DNA from 3 places in the Sphingomonas sp. STIS6.2 genome. Region 2 is predicted to be linked to each of the others. Evidence: predicted binding sites of a transcription regulator. Region 2 holds the regulator's gene; each other region holds the start of a gene.

Region 1 (3,255 bases), on a different contig from region 2:
TGCTCGCCAAAGGGGACGCGCAGGGCGGCGCGATCCTCGTGATCGCCATCGACCGCGGTGCCCTGCCCCGCCTGCTTGAGCGCGGGATCGGCGCCGATGGGCGAACGGCACTGATCGACTCGACTCCGCCCGAAGACCTCGACGGCTATTGGCGTCGACGGCGGTCGAGCGATCCAGATCTCTGGGTGATCGAGGTGGATGTCGCAGCGGCGGAACGGTTCGCCGCTGAAACGATCCTGGCCGATTGACTCCAAAGTCCCCCCGATAGAGGGGATATTCAACATTGATTGGCGTTGTGCTGGGACGGGTGCGATCCGGATCAGTTACGCAGTCGGGGGGATGCCTGGACGATCGGCTCGTACGATTGGTTCCGTGGTCCAACCGCATCTGAATAAGTTTGAATGACGATTTTGCAGCGGGCCGCAACGATTGCGGTCATGACCTTCTCTCTCGCCGGCCTGTTCGGCAACAGCGCGCCCAGCCAAGCGACCGGCGTCGATCGCTCGACCGCCAGCCTCACCGCACTCGCAAATCTAAACGCCCTCTCCTCTCAGAATGTTCCGCAGACCGTTCCCGCCGTGACGCCCGTCACCGCCGTCGAGCCCGCTGCACAGACCGCCGTCCAGACGTCGGCCGAGATCGAAGACGAAGAATTCGAAACGCTCGCCCAGGCCGTTGCCGCGCAGGATAGCGCCGCCGCCGACGAAGCGCTCCAGTGCCTTGCCGGCGCCATCTATTTTGAATCCAAGGGCGAGCCGCTCACCGGTCAGCTCGCCGTTGCCGAAGTCATCATCAACCGCGCCAAGTCGGGTCGTTTTCCCGCCGACGTCTGCGACGTCGTTAAGCAGCGCGGCCAGTTCAGCTTTGTTCGCGGCGGCCAGATCCCCGCGATCAACAAGGGCACGTCGTACCGCACCGCCATCGCCGTCGCGAAGGTCGCACTGGCTGATGCGTGGAACAGCCCGGCCGAGAAGGCACTGTATTTCAATACCGCCGATCGCCGCCCCGCGGGCCGCGTGATCAAGGTCGCTTCGATCGGCAACCACGTCTTCTATCGCTGATCGACAGTCGATCCGGACAGGGTTCGGATCGTGATCAGAATCCTACCTGCATCGCCAACGCTATAAACAATCCGTGAACGCGCTTGCGTCGTTCGCGGATTGTTCTATTTCTGGCGCATGCTCGACAGCCCCCCGGACTCCTGCATCGACGAACCCGGATCGCCCTTATGTGCCGCCGACGTGGCACGCGGCGTGATCCGGATGTTGTTGCGCCACGACCTGACCGCGATGGCGGAAGTTCCCCTCGACGGGGGGCGTCGCGCCGATCTGATGGCGATCGATGCCCGCGGGCAGATCGTCGTCGTCGAGATCAAGGTGTCGCGCGCGGATCTGGTCGGGGATGGCAAATGGCCCGAATATCTCGGGCATTGCGATCGCTATTTCTGGGCGGTGCCGGCCGGGTTCGACATGCGGCCGCTGCAGGGGGCGGCGTTTCTGCCCGAACGTACCGGGATCATCGTCGCCGATCGCTATGACGCCGCGATCGTCCGTGAGGCGCATACGACCCCCCTGCCCGCACATGTCCGCAAACGGTGCACTTTGGCCTTTGCAAGACGCGCCGCACGCCGCCTGATTGCACAGGTCGATCCCGACGCCGCCGGTCTCGCCTTCTGATCCGGCTGGCGGCTGATCCTACCGATACGTGGCAGGATCAGCCGCCCGGCGATGTGATCGTCAGAATTTCGGCCCCGCGACTGCCTTGCGGGTCTTCTTCGGCGCATCGGCCAGCAGCTTCGTCACCACGACGTTGCGACCATCCTGCTTGGCATAATCGCGGGCCGACATGCCGGCGATGATATCCGCCTGATCGGGATCGGCATTTTCGGTGAGCAGCACGCGGATCATGGCGATGTCGCGGCGCTGAACGGCGCGGATCAACGGCGTTTCCCCTGCCGAATTGGCAAGATTCGGATTGGCGCCGGCTGCGGTCAGGATCGGGATCATGTCTGTCTGGCCAAGCGTGACCGCGAGCAGTAGCGGCGTGTTGCCCTTGCCGTCGCGCAGATTGGCGTCGGCGCCTTTCTGCAGCAGGAACCGCAGATAGGTCTCGTCGGCACGTTTGATGACGATGTGCAGCGCACCCTCGCCGGTCGAGACGTCGCGCGCATTGACGATGCTGCTGCCCGGACGCCCGAGCATTTCGAGGACCTCGTTGTTCTTCGACTCGCGCACCGCGTTCAGGAATTTATAGCCTTCCGACTGGTTCTGCGCATGCGCGGCACGCGGGGCGACCACAGTGGCGACGGGAAGCGCGATCACGGCCCCCATCAACAGGGCGCCCATGGTCTTGGCGCCCGTCGTCAGGGTGGGGCACTGGCGGATATACGACATCGATAGATCCTCGGGACGCGGGTGATGTGCGACGCTTGCGCCGCACGGGCTAACAGATCAAGGCTGGCTGTATCATGACCAATCGACGCCCCGCCCTTCTCGCTGCCCTCGCGCTCGCGGCGTGCAGCCCCTCTGCGCCCGATACGAGCGCGGCGCCCGCGACTCCGCCGCTTGCCGGCGCGCGGATCGGCGGGCCGTTCACGCTCGTCGATCAGGACGGCCAACAGGTCAGCGACCGGCGGTTCGCGGGCAAATACCGGATCATGTATTTCGGCTACACCTTCTGTCCCGACGTCTGTCCGACCGACATGCAGACGATCGGCGGCGCGGTGAAACTGCTGGAGGCCAGCGACCCGGCGCTCGCGGCGCGGATCGTGCCGATCTTCGTGACCGTCGATCCGACGCGTGACACCCCTGCGGTCGTCAAGCAGTTCGTCACCGCCTTTCATCCGCGCATCGTCGGACTCACTGGCAGTCCCGCGGCGATCGAGACGGTGAAGAAGGAATTCGCGATCTTCTCGGCCAAGGGGGATGCCGCGCCCGGTGGCGGTTACCTCGTAAATCACTCACGTCAGGCCTATCTGATGGATCCGGACGGCAAGCCTCTCGCGCTGCTGCCACAGGATAAGGGACCACAGGCCTTGGCCGACGACATCAAGCGCTGGGCCCGATGAGCGCCAGATTCTGGGAAGACACGCCGATCGAGAAGCTCGACCGCGGCCAGTGGGAAGCCCTGTGCGACGGTTGCGGCAAATGCTGCATTCACAAGCTCGAGGACGAGGATACCGGCGAACTCGTCGCGACCAACGTGTCGTGCCGGCTGCTCGACCGGCGCAGCGGGCAGTGTTCGGACTATCGCCAC
Region 2 (3,255 bases):
CGATCGGGCTCGGCGCGCCCGCCTGGTGGCTGGTGCAGCATGCGCTCGACGCGCTGCTGTGCCTTGCGCGCGCGGTGGCCCACGCACCGGGCGCGGTCCGCGCGCTGCCGGCGGTTCCCGACGGGGCGTTTGCGCTGATGGTCGTTGGCGGAGTGTGGATCGCGCTGTGGCGGACACGGTGGCGACGGATCGGGATCCTGCCCTTGGCGGTCGGCGCGATCTGGGCGCTGACGACGCCGTCACCCGATATCCTGGTGACGGGCGATGGCCGCCACGTCGCGGTCCGGACCGCCGCAGGGCTCGCGCTGCTCCGCGATCGGGCGGGGGATTATGTCCGCGATACGCTGGCGGAGAATGGCGGGGTCGATGGTGAGCCGCTGCTGCTCGCGGATCAGCCCGATGCGCGGTGCAGCCGCGACCTGTGCCTGACCGATGTCGTCGCTCACGGCCGGGCGTGGCGCGTGCTGGCGACGCGCAGCGTTTACCGGGTGCCGATCGCCGAAATGGTGGCCGCATGCCGGCGCGCGGACATCGTCATCAGCGAGCGCGGGCTGCCGCGCGGTTGTACGCCGCGATGGCTGAAGCTCGATCGATCGGTGCTCGCGCGTACCGGGGGGATCGCGCTGACTCTGACCACGGGGCGGATGATGACGGTGCTCAATCCGGGGGACCGGCACCCGTGGCGCGATCCGCCGACGCTGGCGCGGTCGTCGCGACGGTCCGGTGCGGGGGGCGATCAGCGCGGGGTGGCCGGGGGTGTGGCCGCGGTCCGGTTTCGGTTGCCGGGCCGGGGGTGGTCGGAGCGATAGGCCGCGACCGGAGTGTCGGGTTGTGATCCTGCGCGGCAGGGGCCCCCGACTGGCGCTCGCGCGATTCCGAAACCCGGACGTTTGTGCCTGGGCCCGTTGGCCAGCGCGTCGGATCGACATTTTCGTCGGTCCGCATTTTGCTGAGAGGTTTGCCTAGCCGATCGTCATCTGGGCCTCGATTAAAGCCCAAAGTCGTGGAGGGTGGCGTGCCTGGCTCTGGATCCTGACTTTCGTCAGGATGACGGAGGAGGTGGGACTGGGCCTGCTGGTTTAATGCGAGTGCGGCCTGCTTCCACCGTTAGCTCCGTCCGGGGATGCGGGACGGTGGCCAACGTTGGAGCTGGATTATACCGGTCTTATGCAAAGCAAGCGGCTACTAAGCCCGCCAATATTCGACGCTTGTCGGCGACGCGCTTTTCGTGGCGATGTCATTGGTCGCGGTTCATCGAACGCCACACCCGCCGGTTGCGCGGCGGTGATTATCGCCAGCGCCCCCAGCATTCGTCAGTCGTAGCGGCGCAGGATACCCGACAGCTTGCCCTGAACCCGGACCTGAGCGGGCGCATAACGCTGCGGGTCATAGGCGCGGTTGGCCGGGTCGAGCCGGACCATCGCGCCCTCGCGGCGGAAATATTTCAACGTCGCTTCGCTGTCCTCGATCAGCGCGACGACGATTTCGCCGTCGCGTGCGATCTCGGTACGGCGGATCAGCGCATAATCGCCGTCAAGGATGCCGGCTTCGACCATCGAGTCCCCCGAAACCTCCAGCGCATAATGCTCGCCAGTGCCGAGCAAAGCGGCCGGGACGGCAAGCATCGAACTGCCTTCAAAGGCTTCGATCGGCACGCCGGCGGCGATCCGGCCATGCAGCGGGATTTCGACGACATCGTTCGCCGCGATGCGGTCGGGCGATGCGGGCGTGGCGCTGGCCGTGTCCGGCGCAGATACGGTGCCGGCCGATGCCTTAGCCTCCGACTTCGGCCCCGACTTCGCCGCAGTCTGTGCAATTGCCGCCTCGGGACGCTCGGGCATCCTCAGCACTTCGAGCGCGCGCGCCCGGTTGGGCAGGCGTCGGATGAAGTTGCGCTCCTCAAGCGCGCTGATCAGACGGTGCACGCCCGATTTCGATTTCAGGTCGAGCGCGTCCTTCATCTCCTCGAACGAGGGCGACACGCCCGTCTCGGCGAGGCGGTCATTGATGAAGCAGACAAGCTCGTGCTGCTTGCGCGTGAGCATAACGGTTCTCCGTCCGGAACAGACGAGGAACTTCTATGGAACACCTGCAGCTTCGTCAAGCGGTGACGTCAAGCGATGACGAGGATTTCCGCCGAGTCGCCCGCCCTCGCCGCCGGCGCGTCGCCATCGCGGATGATCAGGCAGGACGAACGGGCGAGCGTCAGCAGCATTGAGCTGTCCTGGATAGTCGAGGCATAGGCGCGACCGTCGCGCAGTTCGGCGCGCATATAGTCGGTCCGCGACTGGTTGGGCGGAAGATCCTCGCCGAGCAGCGCGTGCGTCGTCTGCGGCAGGGGATCGCGCGCGCCGAGCATGTGCGCGACGACGGGGCGGACGAACAGGATCGCGGTGACGAAGGCGGAGACGGGATTGCCCGGCAGGCCGAGCAGCATCGTCCGGCCAAGCGTACCCGCCATCATCGGCTTGCCCGGGCGCAGCGCGATCCGCCAGAAGTCGATTGCCCCGCCGGCCGCCTCGATCGCGGGGCGGACGAGGTCGTGATCGCCGACCGACGCGCCCCCCGTGGTTACCAGCAGATCGGCGTCGACCCCGGCAAAGGCGTCACGCAGCGTGTCGAGCCGGTCGGGGAGGATTCCGAGATCGATAATGTCGACGGGCAGGTCGGCGAGCATCGCGGCGAGCATGATGCCGTTTGATTCCGGTAGCGGGACGGGGTCGCTGGTCGAGCCGGGCGGAACGAGCTCGTCCCCCGTCGCGGCGACCGCGACGCGCAGCCGGCGGCCGACCGACAGCGTGCCGTGTCCGCCGGTCGCAGCGACCGCGATGCGCGCGGGCGTCAGCCGATCGCCGGCCGCGATCAGCCGCGTGCCGGTCGCGAAGTCGAGCCCCTTGCGGCGTGTGTTGCGGCCTTCAAAGGCGGGGCCTTCGCCGTCGAGCATCAGCCGGTCGCCGTCGCGCGCGGCCTCTTCCTGAACAAGGACGGTATCAGCGCCGGGCGGCATCGCCGCGCCGGTGAAGATGCGCGTCGCCTCGCCCGGGGCGAGCGTGCCGGCGAAGGGGCGGCCGGCCGCGCTCTCGCCGATGACGGTCCAGGGGCCGGGCAGATCGGCGTAGCGGATCGCATAGCCGTCCATCGCCGAAAGGTCGGTCGCAGGCTGGGTGCGGCGGGCGAGAATGTCCTCCGCCGCCCAGCGACCCATCGCGGAGCGCAGCGGCACGGTTTCGGCCGGCACGCGCGATGCCATGGCGA
Region 3 (3,255 bases), on a different contig from region 2:
CCGCGCTCGATCGCGAGCTGCATCGAGGCTTCATTGGCCTGCGCGTTGATGTGCTTGAACATCCGCAGGTTCCACGACTTGGCCATCGCGCCTTCGAACGGGATGCCACGTGCCTGAAGGAAGCTGTGGAAGCCCATGACGCCAAGGCCGACCGAACGCTCGCGGCCCGCCGAATAGGCGGCGCGTTCCATGCCGGGCTCATGGCGGTCGATATAGTCCTGCAGCACGTTGTCGAGGAAGCGCATGACGTCCTCGATCAGGCCCTTCTCGTCCTTCCACTGATCCCAGGTTTCGAGGTTCAGCGACGACAGGCAGCAGACCGCGGTCCGCTCGTTGCCGAGGTGATCCTTGCCGGTCGGCAGCGTGATTTCCGAGCACAGGTTCGAGGTCGAGACCTTGAGGCCGAGCTCGCGGTGATGCTTGGGCATCGCCTTGTTCACGTGATCGGCAAAGACGATGTAGGGCTCGCCGGTCTGGAGACGCGTCTCGACGAGCTTCTGGAACAGCGAGCGCGCGTCGACCGTGGCGCGGATCGCCTGATCCTTCGGCGAGCGGAGGTGCCATTCCTCGCCGTTGCGCACCGCCTCCATGAAGGCGTCGGTGATCAGCACGCCGTGGTGGAGGTTCAGCGCCTTGCGGTTGAAATCGCCCGAGGGTTTGCGGATCTCGAGGAATTCCTCGATCTCGGGATGCGAGACGTCGAGATAGACGGCGGCCGAGCCACGGCGCAGCGAGCCCTGCGAGATGGCGAGGGTGAGCGAATCCATGACGCGGACGAACGGGATGATGCCGCTGGTCTTGCCGTTGAGGCCGACCGGCTCGCCGATGCCGCGGACATTGCCCCAATAGGTGCCGATGCCGCCGCCGCGCGAGGCGAGCCAGACATTCTCGTTCCAGGTGTCGACGATGCCGCCGAGGCTGTCGGGGACCGAGTTGAGATAGCAGGAGATCGGCAGGCCGCGACCGGTGCCGCCGTTCGAGAGAACGGGGGTGGCGGGCATGAACCAGAGCTTCGAGATCGCGTCGTAGAGGCGCTGCGCGTGGCCGGCGTCATCGGCGTACGCAGACGCGACGCGGACGAACAGATCCTGATAGCTCTCGCCCGGGAGCAGATAGCGGTCCTTCAGCGTCTCCTTGCCGAATTCGGTCAGCAGCGCGTCGCGGCTGTGATCGACCTCGACCGGGTAAATCTGCGCGCGCACGGAATGGCTGTCCTGCGCCTGACGCGGCGCCTTGGGGGCCTCTGCTGCGGGCGTGTCGAGGGTCTGTTCGATGGTGTCGGTCGTCATGTCGCTATCCCGGCTGCTGTCTCTGAAATCCAAAAGACCGCTCCTAAAATTCTGTAATCGTTCGAATCGGGAGCATATCCCATGCTATCATCGGGCAGATCAAAAGCAGAACAAAAACTGATCGGCAGCGCGTGGTCACGCCTGTCGACAACCAGGGTGGCAGCCCGAGGGGCGCACCATGTTCTACCAGAGATAGGGCCTGCCGCTGTAAGTAGCCCCCAGATACTGTGCCAATCCCGCAGCGGGTGCAAGCCGCTAGTTGGCCCGTTGCGGCCCTGCCCGGGGTCGATGGGGTATCCCGACGCGGCGGCGGCGGCGCGACGCGTGGATCTGCGCCGGGTTCGCGATACGCAAGCGGATTTCGCGCCTTTCGAAATATTTTCGAGCGAGCCGCGCGCGCCCGCGGTCAGCCCGCGCGGCGCATCCCGCGGACCAGCGGCGGGGGGCCGAGCCGTTCGATATCGACCGGATGGTCGAAGGCGAGCCCGGCGCGGCCATCGCGCAGCCAGCGAATCTGCGCGCCGATCATCTGCCCATCGACGAGCTCGATCGAGACGCCGGCGCGGGTCGGATCGCCGCGGACCATCAGCCCCTCGACCATCGCGCCGCTGGTCGAGATGTCGCGGACGCGGACATCGACGAGCGTATCCTCGACCAGCAGCCGTGCGGAGCGCAGCATCCGCACGCGCGGCGCGCGGCTGGTCTTGAACCCGGCGGCGGTCGCCACCCCCGCGGCGGTGGAAAGCTGTTCCATCACCACTTCGTTGAGGACCGGGCGGCCATAGACATAGCCCTGGATATGGCTGCAGCCGAGATCGCGGACGAGCGCGATCTCGTCCTGAAGCTCGACGCCTTCCGCCGTCGTCTCCATGCCGAGCGTGTCGGCGAGCATGACGATCGCCTTGATGATCGCGGCGTTGCGATTGCCCGGTTCGGCCGCGCCCTTCACGAACGACTGGTCGATCTTGATCTTGTCGAACGGCGCGGTGCGTAAGTAGCCGAGCGACGAATAGCCGGTGCCGAAATCGTCGAGCGCGAGCCGGACGCCGATCCCTTTCAGCGCCTTGAACATCTGGTCCGAGGACGCGCTCTCGTCGAGGAAGACGCCCTCGGTAATCTCGAGTTCGAGCCGGTTGGCGGGCAGCCCGGACTGGGCGAGCGCGCTGGTGACGAGGGCTGGCAGTGCGGGATTGGCGAACTGGATCGGCGAGACGTTGACCGCGACGCGGACGTCGGCGGGCCAGCGCGCGGCGGCGTTGCACGCGGTGCGCAGGACCCAGGTGCCGATCGCCTCGATCAGCCCGCATTCCTCGGCGATCGGAATGAAGTCGGCGGGCGACACGGGGCCGCGCGTCGGGTGGTTCCAGCGGATCAGCGCCTCATAGCCGACGATCCGCGTCGATTTCGTGCTGACGACGGGCTGGTAGCAGAGGTGGAACGCGCCCTCGGTCACCGCGATGCGCAGATCGTCCTCGAGCTGCTTGCGCGATTTCGCCCCCGCCAGCATGTCGTCCGAATAGAAGCGGTGGACGCCGCGGCCATCGGCCTTGGCCGCATAGAGCGCGAGATCGGCGTTGCGGATCAGCGTCTCCGAATCCTTGCCGTGCTGCGGGGTGATCGCGATGCCGATCGAACAGCCGATCGAGACCGACGCGCCGCTGATGAAATAGGGTTGCGACAGCGCGAGGATGAGCTCGCGCGACAGGGTGCTGAGCGTGTCGCGGTTGTCGACACCGGGGAGCACGACCTGGAACTCGTCGCCGCCGAGCCGGCCGACGAGCCCTGCGTCACCGACCACGCGCGTGAGCCGCTGCGCGACCTGCTTGAGCAGCAGGTCGCCCGCCTGGTGGCCGAGCGTGTCGTTGACCGCCTTGAACCGGTCGAGATCCATCAGGAAGAGCGCGGTCGGGCGGTAGGGCCCGGCCTGCTGCGCGAGCGTCTTGTCAAGCGAGAGCCGCATCCGCTG

What was found. Region 2 encodes LexA, which represses DNA repair genes until DNA is damaged. Its sites were predicted from a motif close to GTTCCNCNCTTGTTCT; they were not measured.
Region 1: a site for LexA is predicted at 1,152-1,167, ahead of sphst_RS11710 (MmcB family DNA repair protein). Genes of this name have one in related genera too.
Region 3: a site for LexA is predicted at 1,386-1,401, ahead of sphst_RS12880 (ribonucleoside-diphosphate reductase subunit alpha). Genes of this name have one in related genera too.

The regions. Positions count from the first base shown of each region.
Region 1 covers NZ_JPDP02000073.1:5,834-9,088, reverse strand. The annotation lists gene sphst_RS11720 (DUF1491 family protein) at 1-248, shown strand, start outside; gene sphst_RS11715 (cell wall hydrolase) at 438-1,061, shown strand; gene sphst_RS11710 (MmcB family DNA repair protein) at 1,179-1,676, shown strand; gene sphst_RS11705 (ankyrin repeat domain-containing protein) at 1,737-2,393, opposite strand; gene sphst_RS11700 (SCO family protein) at 2,468-3,067, shown strand; partial or broken gene sphst_RS11695 (YcgN family cysteine cluster protein) at 3,064-3,255, shown strand, end outside.
Region 2 covers NZ_JPDP02000041.1:420,694-423,948, forward strand. The annotation lists gene sphst_RS08190 (ComEC/Rec2 family competence protein) at 1-809, shown strand, start outside; gene lexA (transcriptional repressor LexA) at 1,314-2,045, opposite strand; gene sphst_RS08200 (molybdopterin molybdotransferase MoeA) at 2,114-3,255, opposite strand, start outside.
Region 3 covers NZ_JPDP02000100.1:68,468-71,722, forward strand. The annotation lists gene sphst_RS12880 (ribonucleoside-diphosphate reductase subunit alpha) at 1-1,289, opposite strand, end outside; gene sphst_RS12885 (EAL domain-containing protein) at 1,696-3,255, opposite strand, start outside.